Regions from separate parts of the Mesorhizobium sp. M9A.F.Ca.ET.002.03.1.2 genome, predicted to be linked through region 4. Evidence: predicted binding sites of a transcription regulator. Region 4 holds the regulator's gene; each other region holds the start of a gene.
The links. The regulator PhoB, encoded in region 4, activates phosphate uptake and scavenging genes when phosphate is short. The targets are predictions, from matches to a motif close to TGTCATNNANCTGTCAT.
Positions count from the first base shown of each region.

Region 1: pstS (phosphate ABC transporter substrate-binding protein PstS) is a predicted target of PhoB. The motif match lies at 4,134-4,150, and genes of this name have one in related genera.
Region 2: EJ066_RS07615 (PhoX family phosphatase) is a predicted target of PhoB. The motif match lies at 3,824-3,840, and genes of this name have one in related genera.
Region 3: EJ066_RS19095 (LTA synthase family protein) is a predicted target of PhoB. The motif match lies at 2,082-2,098, and genes of this name have one in related genera.

Region 1 covers NZ_CP034443.1:5,852,755-5,858,821, reverse strand. Annotated here, with positions in the region: gene EJ066_RS28495 (LysR family transcriptional regulator) at 1-711, shown strand, start outside; gene EJ066_RS28490 (slipin family protein) at 816-1,577, opposite strand; gene EJ066_RS28485 (nodulation protein NfeD) at 1,574-2,941, opposite strand; gene EJ066_RS28480 (2OG-Fe(II) oxygenase) at 3,170-3,913, shown strand; gene pstS (phosphate ABC transporter substrate-binding protein PstS) at 4,275-5,369, shown strand; gene EJ066_RS28470 (Na/Pi symporter) at 5,446-6,067, shown strand, end outside.
Region 2 covers NZ_CP034443.1:1,508,776-1,514,842, forward strand. Annotated here, with positions in the region: gene EJ066_RS07590 (YiiX/YebB-like N1pC/P60 family cysteine hydrolase) at 1-681, shown strand, start outside; gene EJ066_RS07595 (helix-turn-helix transcriptional regulator) at 690-1,496, opposite strand; gene EJ066_RS07600 (SMP-30/gluconolactonase/LRE family protein) at 1,611-2,468, shown strand; gene EJ066_RS07605 (phosphatase PAP2 family protein) at 2,554-3,246, opposite strand; gene EJ066_RS07610 (hypothetical protein) at 3,367-3,711, opposite strand; gene EJ066_RS07615 (PhoX family phosphatase) at 3,908-5,899, shown strand.
Region 3 covers NZ_CP034443.1:3,985,110-3,991,176, reverse strand. Annotated here, with positions in the region: gene fabG (3-oxoacyl-[acyl-carrier-protein] reductase) at 121-858, opposite strand; gene fabD (ACP S-malonyltransferase) at 918-1,871, opposite strand; gene EJ066_RS19095 (LTA synthase family protein) at 2,139-4,064, shown strand; gene rpsF (30S ribosomal protein S6) at 4,372-4,866, shown strand; gene rpsR (30S ribosomal protein S18) at 4,866-5,114, shown strand; gene rplI (50S ribosomal protein L9) at 5,317-5,901, shown strand.
Region 4 covers NZ_CP034443.1:872,835-878,901, reverse strand. Annotated here, with positions in the region: gene pstB (phosphate ABC transporter ATP-binding protein PstB) at 1-349, shown strand, start outside; gene phoU (phosphate signaling complex protein PhoU) at 388-1,095, shown strand; gene phoB (phosphate regulon transcriptional regulator PhoB) at 1,112-1,801, shown strand; gene EJ066_RS04370 (ROK family protein) at 2,108-3,355, opposite strand; gene xylF (D-xylose ABC transporter substrate-binding protein) at 3,624-4,664, shown strand; gene EJ066_RS04360 (sugar ABC transporter permease) at 4,827-6,067, shown strand, end outside.

The sequences.
Region 1 (6,067 bases), 1.4 Mb from region 4:
CGCGTCCGCGCCATCCTTGCCGCGATCGACGAAGCCGAGGCTGCCGCATCGGCGCATTCAGGCGGCAGGCCGCGCGGGGTGCTGCGGCTGGCTCTGCCCGGCTCGTTTGGGCGCATGTGGATCGGCCCGCTGCTGCCGCAATTTCTCGCTGAATTTCCAGACGTCCACATCGAAGCCGAGTTCTCCAATCGCTTCGTCGATCTCGTCGCCGAGAATTTCGATGTCGCCATCCGTCTCGGCGCGCTGGAGGACTCGCGGCTGGTGGCGCGCAAGATCGCGACACGGCGGCGGCTGCTGTGCGCCGCGCCGTCCTACCTCGCCCGCCGGGGCACGCCGTCTACGCCGGAGGCACTTCTGGAGCATAGCTGCCTCGGCTTCTCGGGCTTCCAGACCTTTCCGACCTGGGAGATGACCGACGGCACGGGCAGACGCGTCCATATCGACGTCTCGGGGCCGCTGGTCACCGACGATGCCGAGGTGCTGGTCGAAGCCGCCGTGCAGGGCGTCGGACTGATGATGAGCACGGATTGGCTGGTCGGACGCGAACTCGCCGACGGCCGACTGGTGCCAGTGCTCGAAGATTGGACGCTTGCCGACGAGGGCGCTGTCTATGTCGTTACACCTTCGGCCAAGGGGCAAGCGGCCAAGACACGCGCCTTCGCCGACTGGATCGGCAAACGCTTTGCACCCGTCCCGCCGTGGCGTAGCTGAGGGGTGGAAAGCTGCCGATGGCACTCCCCTGCACATTGGCGATTAGCGAAGGCGGGGATGAGGGGGGATGTCGTCTCTGCTTTCGCCAATCGCAAAGGGCGCCCTCACTTCCCAGCCTGCTGTTTCAGGAACTGGCTGAGCAGATCCACCGGCAGCGGGAACACGACTGTCGACGAGCGCTCACCGGCGATGTCATGGAGAGCCTCGAAGTAGCGCAGCTGCATGGCCTGCGGTTCCTCGGCCAGCATCTTGCCGGCCTCGACGAGTTTTGCCGCCGCCTGCTGTTCGCCGTCGGCGTTGATCACCTTCGCGCGCCGCAGCCGTTCGGCCTCGGCCTGCTTGGCGATGGCGCGGATCATGTTCTCGTTGAGGTCGACATGCTTGATCTCGACATCGGAGACCTTGATGCCCCAGGCATCGGTTCGCTGATCGAGGATCTCCTGGATGTCGCTGTTGAGCCTGTCACGTTCGGCCAGCATTTCATCGAGCTCATGCTTGCCGAGCACCGAGCGCAACGTGGTCTGTGCCAGCTGGTTGGTCGCGGCCATGAAGTCCTCGACCTGGATGACCGCCCGCTCGGCATCGACGATGCGAAAATACAGCACCGCGTTGACCTTCACCGAGACGTTGTCACGCGAGATCACGTCCTGCGGCGGCACGTCCTGGACCACCACCCGCAGATCGACCTTCACCATCTGCTGCACGAAGGGGATGAGGATGATCAGGCCAGGCCCCTTGACCCCGGTGAAGCGGCCGAGCGTGAAGACGACGCCACGCTGATATTCCCGCAGGATGCGAATGGCCGCGGCAAGGAACATGAGCACGACAAGCGCGAGTACCAGATAGGCCACATACGCGGTGATCATTGCCTTGCTCCTTTGCTTCGCGCATCGCGGCGCCGTATCGTCAGCACGAGATCCCTGACATCGGTCACCTCGACGCTGTCGCCCAATGCAAGCGGTTCGTCGGCTTTTGCCCGCCAGCGCTCGCCCCGGGCAAGCACGTGGCCCTCGCTGCCCTCCCAGTCGAGGACCTTGGCCGGCAACCCCTGCATGGCCTGTGCGCCAACACGCGGAGCGTTCCTGCGCGCGGCCCAGAGATAGCTGCCGGTCAGGAGCGCCAGGCCAAGCGTCAGGGCGGCGGCGATGCCCATGACGGTCCATGACATCTCGAAGCCGGGCCCCTCGGTCTTGAGCAGCATGGCAGCGCCCAGCAGAAACGCAGTCACGCCTCCCAGCCCAAGGACCACGGTGGGGTTGAAGGCCTCGACGACCAGGAAGATGATGCCAAGCAGCATCAAGGCAAGGCCGGCATAGTTGATCGGCAGGAAATTGAGCGCATAGAGCCCGAGCAAGAGGCAGATCGTGCCGATCACACCGGGCGCGACCGCGCCCGGGCTCGTGAACTCGAAGACGAGACCATAGACGCCGATCAGCATCAGGATGACGGCGATGTTGGGATCCGTGATGACGGCGAGAAGCCGGATGAGCCAGCCGGGCTCCAGCGTTTCGACCGGCAGCCCTTTCGTCGCCAACACCTCTTTCCTGCCGGCCACTTCCACCGTCCGGCCGTCGGCCAGCCGAAGCAGTTCGGTCGTGTCGCGGGCGACGAAATCGACGACATGCTCCCGCAGCGCCGCATTGGCCGACAGGCTGGCCGCCTCGCGCACGGCCTTTTCACCCCAATCGGCATTGCGCCCGCGCAGTTCAGCCAGGCTGCGGATCAAGGCAACCGCGTCGTTCGTCGCCTTGGCCGTCATCGCATCGCCCGGCGGCGGTCCGGTGGCGTTCTTCTCGTCCTTGCCCGCCTCTGAGCCTGTGCCGTCGTTCTTGTCGTCGCCGTCGCCGGGAAAGGATGGCAGCGGTCCGCCAAGCTCGACGGGCGTTGCCGCACCCAGATTGGTGCCGGGCGCCATCGCCGCCACATGGGTCGCGTAGAGGATGTAGGTTCCGGCGCTTGCCGCATGCCCGCCGGCGGGCGCGACATGGCCGATGACGGGCACCGGCGAGGCGAGGATGTCGGCGATCATCTCGCGCATCGAGGTGGCCAACCCGCCGGGCGTGTTCATCTGCAGGATGAGAACCTCGGCGTTTCGCTCCGTGGCGACCGCCAGCGCTTCATTGAACTGCCTGGCGCTCGCCGGACCGATGGCGCCGTCTATCTCGACGCGCAGCGCAATCCTGTCCTGGCCGCTCGCTTCTCCGGCTAGGAAAGAAGGGCAAACGACCATGACGGCCACGAAAGCCGCCGCAAGCAGGGCTGCATGCGCGAGTTTCACGCTCAAAGCTCCATACTAGGGATATGGGCTCGATTTTGCCGAAATCCATGATGCGTCGCGCGCAGCGGCGCAATGGCGAGATCGGCAGCTTCGCAACCCGATTGGCAGGAAACGGGTGGTTTGCACCCGTTTCTCACCCATCTTATGGCAGGAGCCCGCGAAGCCGGAGGAGGCAAAGCCATGACCATCCATTCGATAGGTTCGAAAGCAGCGGTCCGATCGGCACGGGCGCGCGTCGCCGGATATGATTGGCAGGCGTTGGCCGGGGAGATGAGCGGCTATGGCTGCGCGGTGATGGAAAAGCTGCTGACGCCGCAGGAGTGCAGGCAGATCGCGACGCTCTATCCGGACGAAAGCCATTTCCGCAGCCATGTCCATATGGCGCGGCACGGCTTCGGCAAGGGCGAGTATCGTTACTTCAGCTATCCCTTGCCGGAGCTGATCGGCGGCCTGCGTACCGCGCTCTATCCGCGCCTCGCCGCGGTCGCCAACGACTGGAACGAGCGCTTGGGGCTTGCCCAGCGCTACCCGGACGAACACGCGGCGTTCCTCAAGCAATGCCACGACCAGGGCCAGACGCGGCCGACGCCGCTGCTGCTGCAATATGGTCCCGGCGACTTCAACTGCCTGCATCAGGATCTCTACGGCGATCTTGCCTTCCCGCTGCAGGTGGCGATCCTGCTGTCCGAACCGGATAAGGATTTCACCGGCGGCGAGTTCGTGCTGACCGAGCAGCGTCCGCGTATGCAGAGCCGCGCCGAGGTGGTGCCGCTCGGCCTTGGCGACGCGGTTGCTTTCGCGGTCCACAATCGCCCGGTCCAGGGCGCAAGGGGCAATTACCGGGTCAATCTCAGGCACGGCGTCAGTCGGCTTCGCTCCGGCATGCGCCACACCGTCGGCATCATCTTCCACGACGCGAAGTAAGATTGTCGTGGACTTCGCAGGGGCTGCGTAGAGGCGGCTGGCTGCTCAGGCCTGAAACGCTGACCATTCATCGGCGCTGGGATGGTGTGCCTTGCCTTGGCAAGATCGCCGGGCTGCAACGCGCCGATCACGCACGAAGCGCGGGCTTGCCAAACGATTCTCCAGGGTAAGTGCGGCGGTTGGAAAGATTCGAATACAAAGAGTCGCCCCCACAAGATCTTGTCATCCAATCGTTAACCAAAGTTCATACGATCAGCGATGTTGTTTCTCGGCCGGCGTTCGTTCGCCGGACGGATGACTGTTGATATCTGCCAAGGCTGAAAAGTAGCTACCTGTTTGCGCAGTATAGTGGGGGATCGTCATGATGCTTTCAGCCGGCTTTGCTTCACTGCGGGGTGCATGGGCGAAGATAACGGGATCGGGCGGCGCCATCACGCTTGCTGTTGCCCTGGTGATCGGGGCCGCTGCGCAGGCCGAGCCCATTCGCGGCGCCGGATCGACACTGGCCGCCCCGATCATCGGCAAATGGGCAGCGGCCTACGAGAACGCACGCGCCGATGGCGGCGACTATGTTTCGCCCGATTGGAAGGTTGACTATGAAATCGTCGGCTCGCTCGCCGGCGTCCTGCGTCTCGATCAGCCGGACATGGACTTTGCCGCGACGGATGCGCCGATCAACACCGACGAACTCAGGAAAGCCGGCCGCCAGCAGTTTCCGATCGTGATGGGCGCCATCGCCGTCGTCATCAATCTCGACGGCATTGGCCCGGGCAGTCTTCGCCTGACGGGGCCGCTTCTCGCCGACATCTATCTGGGCAAGATCCAGTCATGGTCCGATCCCGCGATCAAGGCGGTGAATCCGGATCTGACGCTCCCCGATCTCAGGATCAGCGTCCTTCACCGCAAGGATGGCTCCGGCTCGACCTTTGTCTTCACGCAGTATCTGTCGGCGGCCAGCGAGGAGTGGAAGGCCAAATACGGCGCCGATACGCTGATCTCGTGGCCGCTCGGCACTGACGCGGAAGGCACACTGAACCTCATTCGAGCCGTGCACGACACGAAAGGCGCGATCGCCTATGCCGAATCCGGCCAGGCCCAGCGCGCAAACCTTTCCTACGCCCTGATCCAGAACAAATCCGGCAAGTTCGTCAAGCCGGAGCCGGAGGGCGTTCAGGCTGCCGCAACGTCCATCGACTGGGCGCAAACGACCGATTTCTTCGCCTCGCTGACCGACCGGGACGGAGATGCCGCCTATCCGATCAGCACGGCGGTGTTCGCGGTCGTTCAGGTCTCGGGACGCTCGGAACATCGCTATCGTCGCGTGCACGACCTTTTCCGGCTCGCTTTCGCACAGGGCGCGGGCGACGCCGCCGCGCTCGGCTATGTGCCGCTGCCAAAGGCGCTCGTCGACCAGATCGAACAGTACTGGGCAAGGCAGGGGTCCGTCGGAAACTGAGCCGGGCTGCTTCGCGCAGCAACTGAACCGAACGTCATATCGCGCCGCGGTGGCGGCTTGTTGGGGACTGCGTGACATGGACATAGATATCTTCAAGGACATCCTCGTGCCGGTGATCGGCGGGTTGGGCATCTTCATGCTCGGCCTGGATTTCATGGCAAACGGCATCCAGGCGCTTTCGGTCAACCGGATGCGCGCCTTTCTCGCCAAGGCCGCGGGAACGCCGATCAAGGGCGTGCTGGCGGGAACGCTGATCACCGGCGTCATCCAGTCGTCGACGGCGATGAGCGTCATGGTCGTCGGCCTGGTCAATGCCGGCGTGATCGCCTTGCGACCGGCGATCAGCGTGATCATGGGCGCCAATATCGGCACCACGCTCGGCAACGGCCTGATCGCTCTGCCGCTCGGTCCGCTCGGATTGATCCTGGCCGGCGTGTTCTCGCTGGTCTACTGCTTCGCCAAAAGCGAAAAGGTCAAGAACATAGCGCTCACCTGCATGGGCTTCGCGCTGATTTTCTATGGCCTGAACCTGATGACCGGCGGCCTGCGCCCGCTTCGCAATCTGCCCGAAGTCATGGCCCTGCTGCAAACGCTGACGGCCGATTCCTACCTAAACCTTCTCAAATGCGTGTTCATCGCCGCCGGTGTGACCGCCATGATCCATTCGTCCTCGGCGACGATCGGCATTGTCATGGGAC
Region 2 (6,067 bases), 640 kb from region 4:
GAGCCCGGCGACATCCTGCTCATCGAGGGCAACCAGAAGATCTCGGCGGCGATCAAATACCTGACCCAGTCGACCTGGTCGCATGCGGCCTTCTATGTCGGCGATGCCTTGCCCGAACCGGCGGACGGATCGGAACGACGGCGCCTGATCGAGGTCACGCTTGGCGAGGGCTGCATCGCTGTGCCGCTGTCGCGCTACCGCACCTACAACACGCGCATCTGCCGGGCGAGCGGCCTGGCGCCGGAAGATCGCGACAAGGTCGTTGCCTTCATGATCGGCAAGCTTGGCCTCAGATACGACCTCAAGAACATCTTCGACATGCTGCGTTATTTCTTGCCAACGCCGCCGGTACCGGTGCGCTGGCGCCGCCGCATGCTGGCTTTCGGCTCCGGCGATCCGACACGGGCCATCTGCTCGTCACTGATTGCCGAGGCCTATGGCCAGATCCGCTATCCCATCCTGCCCGAGATCACCCAGGCGCCCGGCCGCGCCTCGGCCCAGTCGAACTATTCGCGCAAGGAAATCCTGCACATCCGCCACCACTCGCTCTACACGCCGCGCGATTTCGACCTGTCGCCCTACTTCCGCATCGTCAAGCCGACGCTGGAATACGGGTTCGACTACCGGCAGATGATTTGGGGCGACAAGGCTGCCGGTGCGGAGACCAAGGTCACCGAATAGTAGCTCGTCTATGCTAGCAGCGGGTGTCGTCCCTTCGCGGCGGCAGCGGACCGGTCATTCGCTTGCGCGCCGGCATCGCGTGGATGCGGCCCGATCGGCATGATCACTGGGAACGGCGTTGCACCAAAAGCAAAAGTCCATTTGTAACCGACCAGCCCGTCTTCGGGCGTCGTGTGCTGGTCGTGATGGGCAAGCAGCTTGGCGCGGTCCGCCAGTTCCTCCGCCTCGCGCCTCACCATTTCCGCCGTCTCCGGCCGCATCCGCCTGGAGAAGCTGACGAACGTCGCCTCACGCTCCAGATGCGTGATCGCCCAGCCGACGAAATTCTTGTTGGTCATCTCGAAAAGCGGCCTGAGCGGCCCTTCGAAATTCCACTGGATGGGCGTCTCGACCAGTAGCCGGGCCGACAGGCCACGGCCGAGCGCGACTAGGCCCAGTTCCTCCAGGTCACGCAGATAGAGGAACATCGAAGCCTCGCTCAACCCTTGTGAGCGCATGATGCCTTCGGGCGTGAATTTTTCGGAAAGCATGACGAAGATGAAGAGCAGCGCCGGCCGACCGGCGAGCTTGCGTTCGATCTCCGGCGCGATGTGATTGACGGGGCCAGGCCCCCTGTTCATCGAGCCGAGCACGTTTTCCAGCTCGACGCCGGCAGCGGTGCAGATCTCCATCAGCCGGTCGAGTTTGCAGTTGCGTTCGTGAAACATACGCTTCACCGTCGGCTCGGAAACGCCCATGCGCTCGGCAAGCACACGATAGCTGACGCCTTTGGCCTTCAGCGTCCGCTTCAGCGCCTCGAAGATCAGGCCGTTCATGGGATGCACCTCGTTCGCGCGATTTGGTATCGATATTCGATACTAGATGCAATCGACCTTCCAGAAAAGTATCGAATTGCCTAGCTCTTCGCCACCACGCAGGAGACTATAGCCATGAAGACTTTCATCACCTCGACATTCCTCGCCATCGTCGGTGCCGTGTCGCTGCCCGCTGCCCAGGCCGGCGAAATCTGGCGCGCCTCCGGTCTCGAACAGCCTGAATCGGCGCTCTTCGACGCAGCCAACAACCGCATCATCGTCTCCAACATCATCGGCAATCCTCTCGAGGCCGACGGCAACGGCTATTTGTCGGTGCTGTCCCCGGATGGCAAGACGATCACCCGGCACTGGACCGGGCGTATGGATGCGCCCAAAGGCATGGCGATCTCCGGCGGCAAGCTTTATGTCGCAGACATCACGAAAATCCGCGTCGTCGATCTCGCCAGCGGCAAGCTCGTCTCGACCATCGACGTACCGAATGCCGTCTTCCTCAACGACGTGACCGCAGACGCTTCCGGCAAAGTCTATGTCACCGACATGCTGGCCGATGCGATCTACCGCATCGATGGCGACAAGCCGGAACTGTTCGTCAGAGATGCGACACTTGCTTCGCCCAATGGCATTTTCGCCGATGGCGGCCGGTTGATCGTCGCGTCCTGGGGCAAGGGCATCAAATCAGACTTCAGCACCGCCGAGCCGGGCGGCCTGCTTGCAGTCGATCTCGCCACGAAGGCGGTCACGCCGCTGCCCGGCGCGCAAAAATTTGCCGACCTCGACGGCGTCATCGCCAACGGCGACAGCATCTACGCCACCGCCTACATGACCGGCACGCTCTATCGCTACAAGGACGGCGGCACGCCCGAGGTGGTTGCGCATCTCAAGCCGGGCAGCGCCGACATCGGCACCGACGGCGAAAGGATCTTCGTGCCGTTGATGAGCGAGGGCGAGGTGGCGGCGCTGACGCTCGACTGAGAAATGCCTGATCGCTAGCCTGCCCCACGGCCGGCGATCAGATCGCGGACGGATCGCTGTTCTGAGCCGAAGCTCTCCCGTCGGTTCAGGCGTCATCTCCCTGCCCGCGCCGTCGCTGTAGCGTCCGTGCGGCGAGCCAGCACAGCATCGCCCAGGCGAAGCCGGCGCACCACCCGGCCAGCACGTCGGACGGCCAATGAACGCCGAGATAGATGCGGCTGATGCCGACCAGCACTGTCGTAAGCACGGCAAGTGCCAGCACATAGATCTTCGTCGTCCGCCCAGGCAGGAAGCGCGCCGCCATGCTGCCCAGCGTGAGATAGGTCACCGCCGACAGCATGGCATGGCCGCTCGGGAAGGAGAGCGACGCCACGTCGGCGAGATGCGAGACGAGCTCCGGGCGCGGCCGGTCGATACCGGCTTTCAGCAGGCTCGACAGAGCCTGACCACCCGCCACCGCCACGAAGATGAGAAGCGCTGTTCCCTGCCTGCGGATCAGGAGCAGATAGACGGTCACTGCCACTGTGATTAGCCCGAGCACGCTGACGCTGCCGAGACTGGTGATGTCGCGCATCGCCCCTTCCAGCCACGCCGGGCCGACCGGATTGTCGGGCTGGCCGGCTTCGCGGAAGGCGAGCAGGATTTCGGTATCGAAGGCGTGCGGGGTGGTGGCTAGCGCCGCCTCCATCAGCTCCTCGAACCCCCACAACCCGCCGGCAATGACCAGCCCGGCCAGCAACACCGGGAATTCGATCCAGTTGAGCAGCGGGTTCTTCATCGAGCCGATCGTCCCCTAACGCCGCGCATCCTTTTTGGACATGCAAAAGGACGCTGTAGCGCTTTGATTCTTGTGCCATGACCCCAAGAAAATCGATTTCGATCTTGGGATCATGCGCAACTACAGTCTTTGCAGATAGGGACCGAGCGTGATCAGCGCTACTGCCGCGACAGCGAGCACAATGCCGGTCGCCTGCAAGGCGTTGACGCGCTCGCCGAAGAAAGCCAGTGCCACCGCGTTCACCGACACCAGCTGAATCACCGCCGACAGGCTGAACGACACCGACATGCCGAATTCCCGGATCAGCCTCAGCATGACCAGATTGCCCAGCGAATAGAGCACCAGCGTGAGCGCGATCTTGCCGAAGCTTGGCGCCAGTCCCCATTGCTTCGCCGCCGTCGCCGCCAGCAGGAAGATCACTGTCGAAATGCCGAGCTGCACAGTCCCCAGAAACTCACTTTTCACCCCTCCTGATGCGGCCTTTGCCGCGCCTGCCGCAGATCTTGTTTCCGAAGCGTCGGTCGCGGTCAAGCGGGCTGATCAAGGACACGAATCGGAGGTGGAAATTGGCCGGCAACGTCATCAAACTGTGATCTGCTGGCGATACGCGGTCGGATAGGCAGCACGCTCCAGCCATCCCGAAGAAGCCAGAGGCAAGCCCATGACCGGACATCTTTCCCCAAACGCCCATTTCCGCACCAGCCTGCTTGAGGAAAACGATGGGCCAGGAGCCAATCGTACCGACAACCGCACGATGGGTGAGATCATCGCCGCGCGTTTCTCGCGCCGTGGCTTCCTGCAGGGATCGCTCGCGGCAACCGCCATCGCCGTTACCGTCAGCCCGCTCGCGCTGATCCTCGCCGACGATGCCCGCGCCGGCGGCGGCTCGGCCTTCACCTTCGACGAGGTCGAGGCGGGCATCGATGACAAGCACCATGTCGCCGCCGGGTACGACGCCGACGTGCTGTTGCGCTGGGGCGATCCGCTGTTTGCCGATTCGCCGGAATTCGATCCGACAAAACAGTCGTCGGACGCCCAGGCCAAACAATTCGGCTACAACAACGACTATGTCGGCTATATTCCGCTCGACGGATCGGCCGAGCATGGCCTGCTGGTGGTCAACCACGAATACACCAACCCGCATCTGATGTTCCCGGGCCTCGTCACCATCGTCGAGGGCGAGGCCAAGCAGGCGCCGCTGAGCAAGGAACAGGTCGATGTCGAGATGGCCGCGCATGGCGGCACCATCGTCGAGATCCGCAAGGTATCAGGCAAATGGCAAGTGGTGCGCGACGGCAAGCTCAACCGCCGCATCACCTCCAATACCGAGATGGCGCTGTCCGGCCCGGTCGCCGGCCACGACCGCGTCAAGACCAGTGCGGACCCGACAGGGACGAAAGTCATCGGCACCGTCAATAATTGCGCCGGCGGCGTCACGCCGTGGGGCACCTATGTCATGGCCGAGGAAAACATCCATGGCTATTTCTCGGGCGAGCTGCCGGAAGGCCACAAGGAAGCGGCCAATAACAAGCGCCTGGGCATTCCTGAAGGCTCCTATGAATGGGCGGCGCATTACGACCGTTTCGACATCGGCAAAGAACCGAACGAGCCCAACCGCTTCGGCTGGATCGTCGAGGTCGACGTCGACGATCCGACCTCGATGCCAAAGAAGCGCACCGCTATGGGCCGCTTCAAGCACGAGGGCGCCGAATCGATCGTCGCCGGGGATGGCCGGGTCGTCTTCTATCTCGGCGACGACGAGCGCTTCGACTATGTCTACAAGTTCGTCACTACAGGCACGTTCAACCCCGATGATCGCACCGCCAACATGGATCTTCTCGACGACGGCACGCTCTACGTCGCCAAATTCGCCGAGGACGGTACGCTTGAATGGCTACCGCTGGCTCACGGCCAGGGCCCGTTGACCGCCGAAAACGGCTTTGCCAGCCAAGCCGACGTGTTGATCGAAACGCGCCGTGCCGCCGATCTGCTTGGCGCCACCAAGATGGACCGCCCCGAGGACATCCAGCCCAATGCCGCCAATGGCAAGGTCTATGTCATGCTGACCAACAATTCGAAGCGCAAGGCCGACCAGGTCGACGCCGCCAACCCGCGCGCCGAAAACGCCTTCGGCCACATCATCGAGATCGTTGAGGACGGTGGCGATTTCACCGCCACCAAGGGCAAGTGGGAAGTGCTCCTGAAATGCGGCGATCCTTCGGTGGCTGAGGTCGGCGCCACCTTCTCGACGGCAACCAGCGCCAACGGCTGGTTCGGCATGCCGGACAATTGCGCCGTCGATTCGGCCGGCCGTCTCTGGGTCGCCACCGACGGCCAGGGTCCGAAAGCCACCGGCCGCACCGACGGCCTGTGGGCGGTCGATACGGAAGGACCGGCGCGAGCCACCTCGAAGCTGTTCTTCCGCGTACCGATCGGCGCCGAAATGTGCGGTCCGCTGTTCGCGCCGGACGACCAGACCGCCTTCGTCGCCGTCCAGCATCCGGCCGACGGCGGCGAAGACTGGGAGGCTTTTGGCCGTCCCTCCTATTATGAGGACTTGTCGACCCGCTGGCCCGACTTCAAACCCGATATGCCGGTGCGGCCGTCGGTCGTCGCCATCACCAAACAGGGCGGCGGCAAGATCGCGGTCTAGAGTCCATGTCGCTCTAAGGCGCACGCCGATAATCGTGAAGGAGGGGTTCGGCTCGACCGAAGCCCCTCCTTTTTTATGCCCAATTGTCAGGTTTTATGCTCCCGCTCAAGTATCGCTGCCGCCAATTCATCGGTGTTCACCGCGCCGGTTGCGTTCTGTTGGGCACAT
Region 3 (6,067 bases), 3.1 Mb from region 4:
TGGTCCTGCCGGAAACGCAACGGCGCCGGACCGGTTTTTGCCCGAACCGCCGGGTTGCGGGCCGCATTACACGAAAATCGGCTTGGGTCCAAGGCGAAAAGGGGTGTTTTCCCGCAACTGTCAAATCATCGCCATGCCGCCATTCACATGGATGGTCTGGCCGGTGACATAAGCAGCTTCGTTGGAAGCGAGGTAGGCGACAGCGGAAGCGACTTCGGCGGTGGTGCCCATGCGCCGTGTCGGAATCGCGGCCATGATCGCCTCTTTCTGCTTGTCGTTGAGCTTGTCGGTCATCGCCGATTCGATGAAGCCCGGAGCGACACAGTTGACGGTGATGTTGCGGGTGGCGATCTCTTGCGCCAGCGATTTGGAAAAACCGATCATGCCGGCCTTGGAGGCGCAGTAATTGGTCTGGCCGGGATTGCCGGTAACACCGACCACCGAGGTGATGTTGATGATGCGGCCGTGCCGGCGCCGCATCATCGGGTGGGTGAGTTCGCGGGTCAGCCGAAACACCGCGGTCAGATTGACCTCGATCACCGTATCCCAGTCGGCGTCCGCCATGCGCACGAACAGCCCGTCCTTGGTGATGCCGGCGTTGTTGACGAGAATGTCGACGCCTTCGAGATCGGCCTCGGCCTTCTGGCCGAGCGCCTTGACGTCGTCGCGATTGGAAAGGTTGGCCGGGAACAGCTTAACCCGGTCGCCGAGCTCGGATGCCAGCGTTTCCAGCTTTTCGACGCGGGTGCCGTGCAAGCCGACGACGGCGCCCTGCGCGTGCAGCACCCGGGCGATCGCCTCGCCGATGCCTCCCGATGCGCCTGTGACGAGCGCCTTGCGGCCGGTCAATTCGAACATTCTTGTCTCCCAATCTCAGAGAACACCCTTCACATGGGCGGGGTCAAATCGCCAGTTGATTATGCAAGCGCCGCCAGCGTCGCCTCGACATCGGCCGGCGTGCCGACGGCGCCGGTGGCGATGTCGCGGTTGATACGCCTCGCCAGTCCCGACAGCACCTTGCCGGCGCCTACCTCGTAAATCGTCGCAACGCCGTTCGCGCCGAACCATTCCACCGTTTCGCGCCAGCGCACGCGGCCGGTAACCTGTTCGACCAAGCGGCGGGCGATTGCGTCAGGATCGCTGGACGGGGCAACCGACACGTTGGAGACCACGGGCACGAACGGCGCGTTCTTCGTCACCCCGACCAGCGCCTCGCGCATGACCTCGGCCGCCGGTGCCATCAGCGCCGAATGGAAAGGCGCCGAAACCTGCAACATCAACGCCCGCTTGGCGCCCTTTTCCGTGCACAGCTTCGCCGCCAGTTCGACCGCCGCCCTCGCGCCGGAGATTACCAGCTGGCCACCGCCATTGTCGTTGGCGATCTGGCAAACCGATCCCTTGGCCGATCCCTTGGCCGCTTCAGCGCAGGCGGCCTCGACATCGGCCTGTTCCAGCCCGATGATCGCCGCCATGGCGCCTTCGCCGGCTGGCACTGCCGCCTGCATGGCATTGCCGCGGATACGCAAGAGCCGGGCGGCATCGGCGACCGAAACGAAACCGGCGGCGGCAAGTGCCGAATATTCGCCGAGCGAATGGCCGGCGACATAGGCAATCTTGTCCTTCAGCGAGAAGCCGCGCGATTCCAGCGCCCGGATCGCGGCAAGCGACACAGCCATCAGCGCCGGCTGGGCATTGGCGGTCAGCGTCAGCGTCTCTTCCGGCCCTTCCCAGATCAGCTTCGACAGGTTTTCGCCAAGCGCGTGGTCGACCTCTTCGAAGATCTTCCGCGATTCCGGAAAGGCGTCGGCGAGGTCCTTGCCCATGCCGACAGCCTGGCTGCCCTGTCCCGGAAAGGTGAATGCGACGGCCATGTATGCTCCCAAGCGGCTGATTTTTCCTGCCTGTGACGCAAGGCGGGCGGGCAAGTCAAGTCCGCTATAGGCCTACCTCTGGCCCGCTCCGACTCGGAACCACCGGCCGAGTGCCTATTCCCAAAGGCTTTTTGTCGATCACTCCTGATGAAAATCGCTCACGATTCGTTTGCTGGCTCTTCTTATTTTAGCCACAGGCGCTAGCTTTTCGTGACAGATCGATGACAGTTCAATGACGCTTTTGTGTACGGTCGGGGGAATTGTAAGGTGACAAGAACTAGGAAAGGCGCAGGCAAGCCCGCGCCACAGTTTCTGGAAGGCGATCCGGCCACCGGCTATCTGCCGGGCCGGAAATGGCCTGTAATCCGTTATGGCCTTGTCAGCCTGCTTGCTGCCGCCATCCTGGTGTTTGCAATCGAACTGATCGTACGCGGCGACTTTGCCGGCACCGTCACCTTCTTCCTGCAGCCGTTCAAGCCGGGCTGGACCACCATCATCATCTTCGCGCTGATCCTCATCGGCCTCGATGCCGTGCTGGGCCGCAGTCACCAGAGCCTCGTGATCGTCGCGCCGCTGACGCTGGCGCTGGCCTTTGTCGGCCATCAGAAATCGCTTTATCTTGGCGATCCGCTCTATCCGACCGATTTCTTGTATTCACGCCAGATCGTGGCGCTAATGCCGCTTCTGGTGCGCGATCGCCCGGGAACCGCCCTCGCCATAGCGGTCGGTGTCGTCGGCGGGCTGTCGCTGCTCGTCTATGGCTGGCGCCAGTGGCGCCGCCGGGTGCCGGCACTCAGCCACAAGGGCCGCCTTGCCCGGCTGACATTGACCGTGCCGTTGCTCGCCTTCTTCGTCTCGATCATGGATTACGCGACCTTCTCATGGACCCGCGACCGGTTGCAGATCATCCCGATCATGTGGGACCAGAAGGAAAACTACGCCTCCAACGGCTTCGCGCTCGCCTTCGCGCTCAACGTGCCGATGGCCCATGTCTCGGCGCCTGCCGGCTATTCCGACAAGTCGATCGCGGCGATCGACAGGCCTGATGTGACGGCCTCGGTACCGGCGGAGAAGCCCGACATCATCATCGTCATGAGCGAATCCTTCTGGGATCCGACCGAACTGCCCGGCGTCGCCATCACGCCCGACCCGATTCCCAATGTGCGAGCGCTGCGTTCGGGCTACATGTTCTCGCCCGAATTCGGCGGCATGACCGCCAATGTCGAATTCGAGGCGCTGACGGGCTTTTCCAACGCCTTCCTGCCGGCCGGCAGCATCCCCTACCAGCAATATGTCCGCGCGCCGGTGCCGTCGATGGCGACGTTCCTGAAGAGCCAGGGCTATGAGACGCGCGCCATCCATCCGGGCACGAACTGGTTCTGGAACCGCACGCCGGTCTATAAGGATTTCGGCTTCGACGACTTCAAGTCGGAAGAAAACATGCCATACCTCGAAAAGCGCGGACCGCTGGCCTCGGATGCGGCGATGACCGACGAGATCATCCGCGAAGCCGACGCCACTGACGATCCGTTCTTCTTCTTCGCGGTCAGCCTGCAGAACCACGGACCCTATGAGCCGTATCGCTACTACAATCCGACCCACAAGGTGCAGGCGTCGACCAGCCAGTGGGCGAAGGACTCGCTGCTGAGCTTCTCAGAGGGGGCGTCCGACGCCGACAAGGGCCTCGGGCGCCTTGTCGAATGGGCGAAGAACCGCAAACGGCCGACGGTCATCGCCTTCTTCGGCGACCATCTGCCACCGCTCGGTCCGGTCTATGTCGAGACCGGCTTCCTCAAGGACAATGTCGCGCCGCGCAAGGAGCCGGCTGACCAGATGCTGCTGCATCATCAGACGCCGCTGATCGTATGGTCGAACCGCACCGGCCCGACCGAGGACATGGGTGCGGTGAGCCCGGCCTTCCTGCCCTACCATATTCTGACCACGGCCGGGATCAGCCACCCCTATTACACCGGCTTTCTCGGCCAAATGCGCGAGCGCTACCGCGTTGTCGACCGCAATTTATTGCTGACGCCGACGGGTGAGGACACGCCCGACTGGGCGCGGCAGAAGAAAATCGATCCGGCCATCCGCGATTTCCGTCTGTTGCAGTACGACATGATGTTCGGCAAGCGCCGTGCAGCGCCCGATTTCTTCCCGGAAACGGTCAACAAGCTCGTCCCCCATACAAGCTGACCCTACCGTGGCGCGACATGTCGTCCTTGCAGCGGCGGGTTTTCCGCTTGCGCTTGCCTTGCGGCCAAATTGCTGTATAGACGCCCGCAATCTGCCGGTCCTTGCTGGGGGCTGAACGGAGGGCCGAAGGTTTTTTCGAAAACCTTCGTGTGGGGCCAGAAGCGCTTCCGCCTCCCGTGTCTCCGCTCTCGACCGTCTCGTCATGCTCCTTTCTTCCCCGCCCCCTTCGGGACTAGCGGGTCAGAGAAGTTGCAGAGGCTTTTGCCGCCGGGAACCGGGAGAGAAACGAAGAAAGGCAAAGAACAATATGGCTCTTTACGAACATGTGTTTCTTGCCCGGCAGGACCTCTCGCAGCAGCAGGTCGATGCGCTTGTCGAACAGTACAAGGGTGTCATCTCCGCCAATGGCGGGTCCGTCGGCCGGGTCGAGAACTGGGGACTGAAGTCCCTCACCTACCGGGTCAACAAGAACCGGAAGGCATACTACACGCTGATGGACATCACCTGCCCGCCGGCCGCGCTCAACGAGATGGAGCGCCAGATGGGCCTGTCCGAGGACGTGCTGCGTTTCCTCACCATCAAGGTCGATGCACATGAGGAAGGCCCGTCGGCGATGATGCAGAAGCGCGAAGAGCGCTCGGAACGCGGCGGCTTCGGCGACCGCGACCGTGGCCCGCGCTCGTTCGGCGACCGCGACCGCGGCGACCGTGGCGATCGTCCGCCGCGCAGCTTCGGTGGCGACGCCGGTGCAGACCGTGGTCCGCGCCGTCCGCGCGAAGGCGTTGAAGGGAGTGCAGAATAATGGTCGACATCAACCAGATCCCGACCCGGCGCCCGTTCCACCGCCGCCGCAAGACCTGCCCGTTCTCCGGCGCCAACGCGCCCAAGATCGACTACAAGGACGTACGTCTTCTGCAGCGCTACATTTCCGAACGCGGCAAGATCGTGCCGTCGCGCATCACCGCCGTCAGCCAGAAGAAGCAGCGCGAGCTCGCCAAGGCGATCAAGCGCGCCCGCTTCCTCGGCCTGCTGCCCTACGTGGTTCGCTAATATCTTTAGCGGGCGGTTCGCCGCCTGCTTCTCTCCCTACGGCGACGGGCGCCGCAGGGTTCTTATCAAATCCCGGGTTGGATTTCGAAAGAAATCCTAACTGCTGACAGGCAGGACAGCGACACCAACGCCACGGCGCTCAAGCTTCCTGACCTGTTCCAAAGAATTCGGCGTTTGCGCCTAACCTTAAAGGAACAAAACCATGGAAGTCATTCTTCTCGAACGCGTTTCCCGCCTCGGCCAGATGGGCGATACCGTCAAGGTCAGGGACGGATTCGCCCGCAACTTCCTGCTGCCGCAGGGCAAGGCGCTGCGCGCCAACGAAGCCAACAAGAAGAAGTTCGAAGGCCAGCGCGCCCAGCTCGAAGCCCGCAACCTCGAGCGCAAGTCCGAGGCCATGCAGATTTCGGAAAAACTCGACGGCAAGAGCTTCATCGCCGTGCGTTCGGCCGGCGAAACCGGCCAACTCTACGGCTCGGTGTCGACCCGCGACATCGCAGAGCTGCTGACGGCGGAAGGTTTTTCGGTCAACCGCAACCAGATCCTGCTCAACCAGCCGATCAAGACCATCGGCCTTACCAATGTGGCGATCGCGCTGCATCCGGAAGTCGAGGTCACCATCACGCTCAACATCGCCCGTACGGCCGACGAAGCCGAGCGCCAGGCCCAGGGCGAGACGCTGACCACCGCCGAAGCCATCTATGGCGAAGACATCAACGACAATGCGCGCCCGGAGAACTTCTTCGACCCCAATGCCGAGTTCGAGGGCGGCGAGGACAACGCCTGACTGTATACGACCGGGCGTCAGAACGGCGCTCCGGTCACTTAGTCGGCTTCCAGTTATTTCTGGACCAATGCCCGGGCCCCTCGCCCGGGCATTTTTGTGCCAAAAGGAACTTTTCGAAACCCTATATGTTGATGCAGAGTAGGACAGCGTGTCTGACCGAGAGGGG
Region 4 (6,067 bases):
GGTCAAGGATCGCCTGCTCGAGTCGGGCACTGGTCTCTCCGGCGGACAGCAGCAGCGCCTGTGCATCGCGCGCGCCATTGCGGTGTCGCCGGAGGTGATCCTGATGGACGAGCCCTGTTCAGCGCTCGACCCGATCGCCACCGCCCGCGTCGAGGAACTGATCGACGAACTGCGCCAGAACTACACGATCGTCATCGTCACCCATTCGATGCAGCAGGCAGCGCGCGTGTCGCAGCGCACGGCTATGTTCCACCTCGGCTATCTGGTCGAGGAGGGCGCGACCGACAAGATGTTCACCAACCCCGACGACAAACGCACCCAGGACTACATCACCGGCCGGTTCGGTTGAGCGGTCCGGCAGCGAATTTCGAACACGAGGACAGTATCATGGGTGAACACACCGTCGCATCTTTCGACGAGGAATTGGAGCACATCGACCGGCTGCTCCGCGACATGGACGAGCTCGCCGCTTCGATGGTCGCGGCGTCGATCCGCGCGTTGCTTGCGTCAGACAATGCGATGGCGCAGCGCGTCGTCTCGGACGACACGATCATGGATGCGCGGCAGCGCGAACTCGACGATAGTGCGATCACGCTGATCGCCAAGCGGCAGCCGATGGCGCAGGATCTGCGCGCCGTGGTCGGTGCAATCCGCATGGCGGGCGATCTCGAGCGCATCGGCGACCTGGCCAAGAACATAGCCAAGCGGGTCAGCGCCGTCGGGCAGAGCGCCACGCCACGCAATCTCTCGCACGGTATCGACGCCATGGCGGATCTCGTTCTCGATCAGCTCCGCGGCGTGGTCGAGCACTATGTGTCGCGCAACGCCGATGCGTTGAAAGAACTGCGCGCCGCCGACGAGAGGATCGACGTGAAATACACAGCGGTTTTTCGCGAACTCCTGACCTACATGATGGAGGATCCGCGCAACATAACCGCCTGCACGCATCTTCTGTTCTGCGCCAAAAATCTCGAGCGTATCGGCGATCATGTCACCAACATTGCCGAAAACGCCTACTATGTCGTGACCGGGAAGCAATTGCCGGCGGACCGCCCGAAGCTCGACGAGACGACAATGTCGGCGCCGGCGACATGACAGGGGTAACCGGCCGATGATCGCGCCGCGCATCATGGTGGTGGAGGATGAAGAGCCTCTGGGCGTCCTCCTCCGCTACAATCTGGAATCCGAAGGCTACCAGGTCGAGGTCGTGACACGCGGCGACGAGGCCGAGATCCGGCTGCAGGAGAACGTGCCGGACCTTCTGGTGCTGGATTGGATGGTGCCGGCGATTTCCGGCATCGAGCTTTGCCGGCGTCTTCGGGTGCGTCCGGAAACCGAGCGGCTGCCGATCATCATGCTGACGGCGCGCGGCGAGGAGAGCGACCGGGTGCGCGGCCTTTCCACCGGAGCGGACGACTATCTGGTCAAGCCGTTCTCGACACCGGAATTCATGGCCAGGGTCAAGGCGCTGCTGCGTCGCGCCAAGCCGGAAGTGCTGTCCAGCGTTCTCAAGGTCGGCGACATCGTGCTCGATCGCGAATCGCACCGGGTCTATCGCAAGAAGAGCGAGATCCGGCTCGGGCCGACCGAGTTCCGGCTGCTCGAATTCATGATGCGGCACCCGGGGCGGGTGTTCTCGCGAAGCCAGTTGCTCGACAATGTCTGGGGCGAGACGATCTACATCGACGAACGCACGGTGGACGTCCATGTCGGCCGGCTGCGCAAGGCGGTCAACAATGGTCGCATGCCCGATGTCATCCGCACCATCCGCGGCGCCGGCTATGCGATCAGGGAAGACTAGAGCAATTCCAGGAAAAGTGCGTAGCGGTTTTCCGTCCGGAATTGCGTAAAAACAAATACTTAGAGCGGACCAGCGATTCTATCAAAAAGTTGAACCGCTCTAGGGATGTGCTGATATTCAGGTGATGCCGGCCTGCGAACGGCGACTTCCCGCGCTTCCGATACTAACGTACCTGAACGGAACGTTCCGTTCTCGGAACCCACCCAGTCTGGTCGCTTCGAGCCCGTCTTCGACTCCGGCGCGGCCTGGCCTGAATCCCAACACATCCCCAAGTCGCAATCCGCCTTTGTTCCTTGCCTTTCGAACTCAGGCCACGTCCTTCCTGATCGTGCCGGACTTCCCGTTCGCGCCCGGCGCGAAAATCTCCTGGTCGACGAAGTTCAGCGCCCGCATGGCGCAGCCTTCGCGGATCAGCGGCAGCTCGTTCGGCTCGGTATCGAAGGAAATCGAACCCGAATGCTGGCCGCCGGCGGTCTGGGCGATGGCTTCGCGCAGGGCCGGCTCGATCAGGTCGAAGGCGGCGGCGCTGGCGCCGACCATGGCGACCGGCGCCGGATCGATCAGCGCGAACAGGCTGCCAAGCCCGAAGCCGAGCGCTTCGCCGGCCTTGCGGTAGGCTTCGCGCTCCGGCCCGTCCGTCTCGCGCGCCCGGGCCGCCAGCGCCCGCATGTCGGCGTCGCTGACATCGGCGACCGGCTCGGCGTTCTCGCTCAACTGCCTTGCGTTGCGCCAGATGGCGTAGTTGCCGGCATAGGCCTCGACGCAGCCGCGCCGCCCGCAGCGGCAGAGCGCACCGCCCGGGCGATGGATCATGTGGCCGAATTCGCCGCCCGAGGAATGGGTGCCGGTGAACAGTTCGCCTTTCAGCACCAGCCCCATACCGATGCCGTGCGAGAGCAGGATGGCGATGAAATCGTCACGGTAACGATCCGGGTCGCGCCAGCGCAGCGCCACGGCCATCATGTTGCAGTCGTTCTCCATGGTGGCCGGGATGCCGAACTCGTCTTCCAGAATGTCGGCGAAGGCGATGTTCGTCTGCGGTGTGATCGGCGACCACAGCATGGCGCGCGCATGGGAATCGGTGATGCCCTGAATCGCCAGCGCGATGCGGGCGACGCTTTGGACATCGAGGTCGGGGTCCTCGAGCCGGCGGCGGACGATGGCGACACATTCGCCGATCAACTCGTCGCGCGACATGGTCAGCGTGTCCAGCCGGCGCTGTTCCTCGGCGACCACTTGCCCGGCATAATCGATGACGGCGACCGAAAGGAAATTCAGCGACAGCACGACGGTCAGCACCGCAGCCGCTTCCGGATTGAGGCTGAGGCCGACCTGCGGCCGGCCGCGTTTCAGTGAAACGGTCTCGCTTGCCCTGCTCTCGGCCAGGATGCCCTCCTGGATCAGGTCGGAAGAGATCGCCGATATGGTCGAATGGCTGAGGCCGGTGGTCGCCGCGATCTCGGTCCGCGACGGATGACCGGCCCGGCGCACGGCCGAAATCACCATCGCCCGGTTGCGCCGGCGCAAATCGTCGTGGCGGATTCCGACCGACATTCTTTTGCTTCCTCCCTATCGCCGCGGCAGCTCGTGGATCGGAAGCCGTCGGCAATGTCCGACAAATACTGGCAGAAGCCGACAGCCCTGTCATTATTTATTCCGAGTCTCGAAAAAACGCCGGTGGGACATCAAAATCCATCAGAATTGATGTTGACAGCGCTTCGGCGTTGGATCAGTATTTTTTCGAGGCCCGAAAAAATAGAGCCTTTTGTGCCGGCCTTCGGGCCAGTTTGGTCGCGCCGCACGTGGTGCAGGGAGGAATATCATGAAGAGATTCGCAGCCGCCATCCTGGCGGGGGCCGCCATGTCGCTGACGCTCACGTCGGCCGCACAGGCGAAGGACAAAGTCATTGGCGTTTCGTGGTCGAACTTCCAGGAAGAGCGTTGGAAGACCGACGAAGCCGCCATGAAGACGGCGATCGAGGCCGCCGGCGACAAGTATATTTCCGCCGATGCGCAATCCAATCCCGGCAAGCAGTTGACCGATGTCGAGAGCCTGATCTCGCAGGGCGCCAACGCGCTGATCATCCTTGCGCAGGATGCCTCGGCCATTGGGCCAGCGGTGCAGAAGGCGCTGGACGAAGGCATTCCGGTCGTCGGCTATGACCGGCTGATCGAGAACAAGGATGTCTTCTATCTGACCTTCGACAATCAGGAAGTCGGCCGTATGCAGGCCCGCGAAGTGTTCAAGGCAGCGCCGGAAGGCAATTACGTCTTCATCAAGGGCTCGGGGGCCGATCCGAATGCCGATTTTCTGTTCGCCGGCTCTATGGAAGTGCTCAAGGATGCCATCGACAGCGGCAAGATCAAGAATGTCGGCGAGGCCTATACGGACGGCTGGCTTCCCGCCAACGCCCAGAAGAACATGGAACAGTTCCTGACCGCCAACGACAACAAGGTCGATGCGGTGGTTGCCGCCAATGACGGCACCGCCGGTGGCGTCGTCGCCGCGCTGACGGCGCAGGGCCTGGCCGGATCCGTCCCGGTGTCGGGCCAGGACGGCGACCATGCAGCGCTGAACCGCATCGCGCTCGGCACACAGACCGTATCGGTGTGGAAGGACGCGCGCGAACTCGGCAAGAACGCTGCCGAGATCGCCTCGCAGCTTGCCGACGGCAAGCAGATGACCGACATTGCGGGCGTGACGGACTTCACCACTCCGGGCGGCAATGCCGTCAAGTCGCTGTTCCTGACGCCGATTGCCATCACCAAGGACAATCTCAACGTGGTCATCGACGCCGGCTGGATCACGAAGGACGCGGTCTGCGCGGGCGTCGCCGCCGGCAGCGTTGCGGCCTGCAACTGATCTCGACCACTTCGCAAGCAAACGAACGCCGCGGCTGTCAGGTCGCGGCGTTTTTTCAAGAGGCTTTCCGCTTCAAATGACTTCCGCTTCAAATGATTGGGGAAAGCCGATAGCATCGTGTTCCGGCATCCGCGCCAGACGGCAACCCGGTGGGAGGACTTCATGACCGACACGGCATCCAACCCACCGGCCGCCAAAACGGCCGAAGACCGGGCGCGAGAATCCGAACTCAGCGCCGTCGGACGGTTCCTCAAGGCAACCGAACTCGATGTACGCATGCTCGGCATGGTCGGCGCGCTGCTGGTCATCTGGGTTGGGATCCACTTCCTGTCGGGCGGGCTTTTCCTCACGCCGCGCAATCTCTGGAACCTGTCGGTGCAGACCTCCTCGGTCGCGATCATGGCGACCGGGATGGTGCTGGTCATCGTGATGCGCAACATCGATCTTTCAGTCGGCTCCGTCGAAGGCGTGATCGGCATGGTGATGGGCGTGGCGCAGGCCGAATTCCTCGTCCGCGTCATGGGATTCCAGCTTGGAAGTCCCTGGATATGGATCATCGCACTGGCTGCCGGTGTGGCGCTCGGCCTCATGATCGGCGCGCTCCAGGGCTTCATCATCGCCTATCTCGAGGTTCCTGCCTTCATCGTGACGCTGGGCGGGCTGCTGATCTGGCGTGGCATGGCGTGGCTGATGACGAGCGGGCGCACCGTCGCGCCGCTGGACGCCACCTTCCAGCTCATGGGTGGCGGGCCGCGCGGCTCGATCGGGGCAACCGCGAGCTGGATCGTCGGCGTCCTCGCCTGTGTGGCCGTCGCCTTCACGCTGCTCAACGGCCGGACGCAGCGCAAACGGTTCAAATTTCCACTGCGCCCCGTCTGGGCGGAAATCTTTCTCGGCGTGGTTGCTTGCGCCGCCATCCTTGGCGCCGTCCGGATCGCCAATTCCTATCCCTGGCCGGTCGGCATCGTGCGCCGGTACGCCCAGCAGAACGGCATCACCGTCCCCGAAGGTGGCCTGTTCATCGCCCATGGCATCGCCATACCGGTGCTGATGGCGGTCGCTGTGGGCATCGTCATGACCTTCATCACCAGGCGCACCCGTTTCGGCCGCTATGTCTTTGCCATCGGCGGCAACCCGGAAGCGGCGGAACTCGCCGGCATCAACACGCGCTGGGTGACCATGAAGGTGTTCATGATCATGGGCGTGCTGGCCGCGATCAGCGCGGCGATTGCGTCGGCCCGCCTCAATGCGTCGACCAATGCGCTGGGTACGCTGGACGAGTTGCTGGTCATCGCCGCAGCCGTTATCGGCGGTACGTCGCTTGCCGGCGGCTCCGGCACGGTGCTCGGCGCCATGCTGGGCGCACTCCTGATGCAGTCGTTGCAATCCGGCATGGTGTTGCT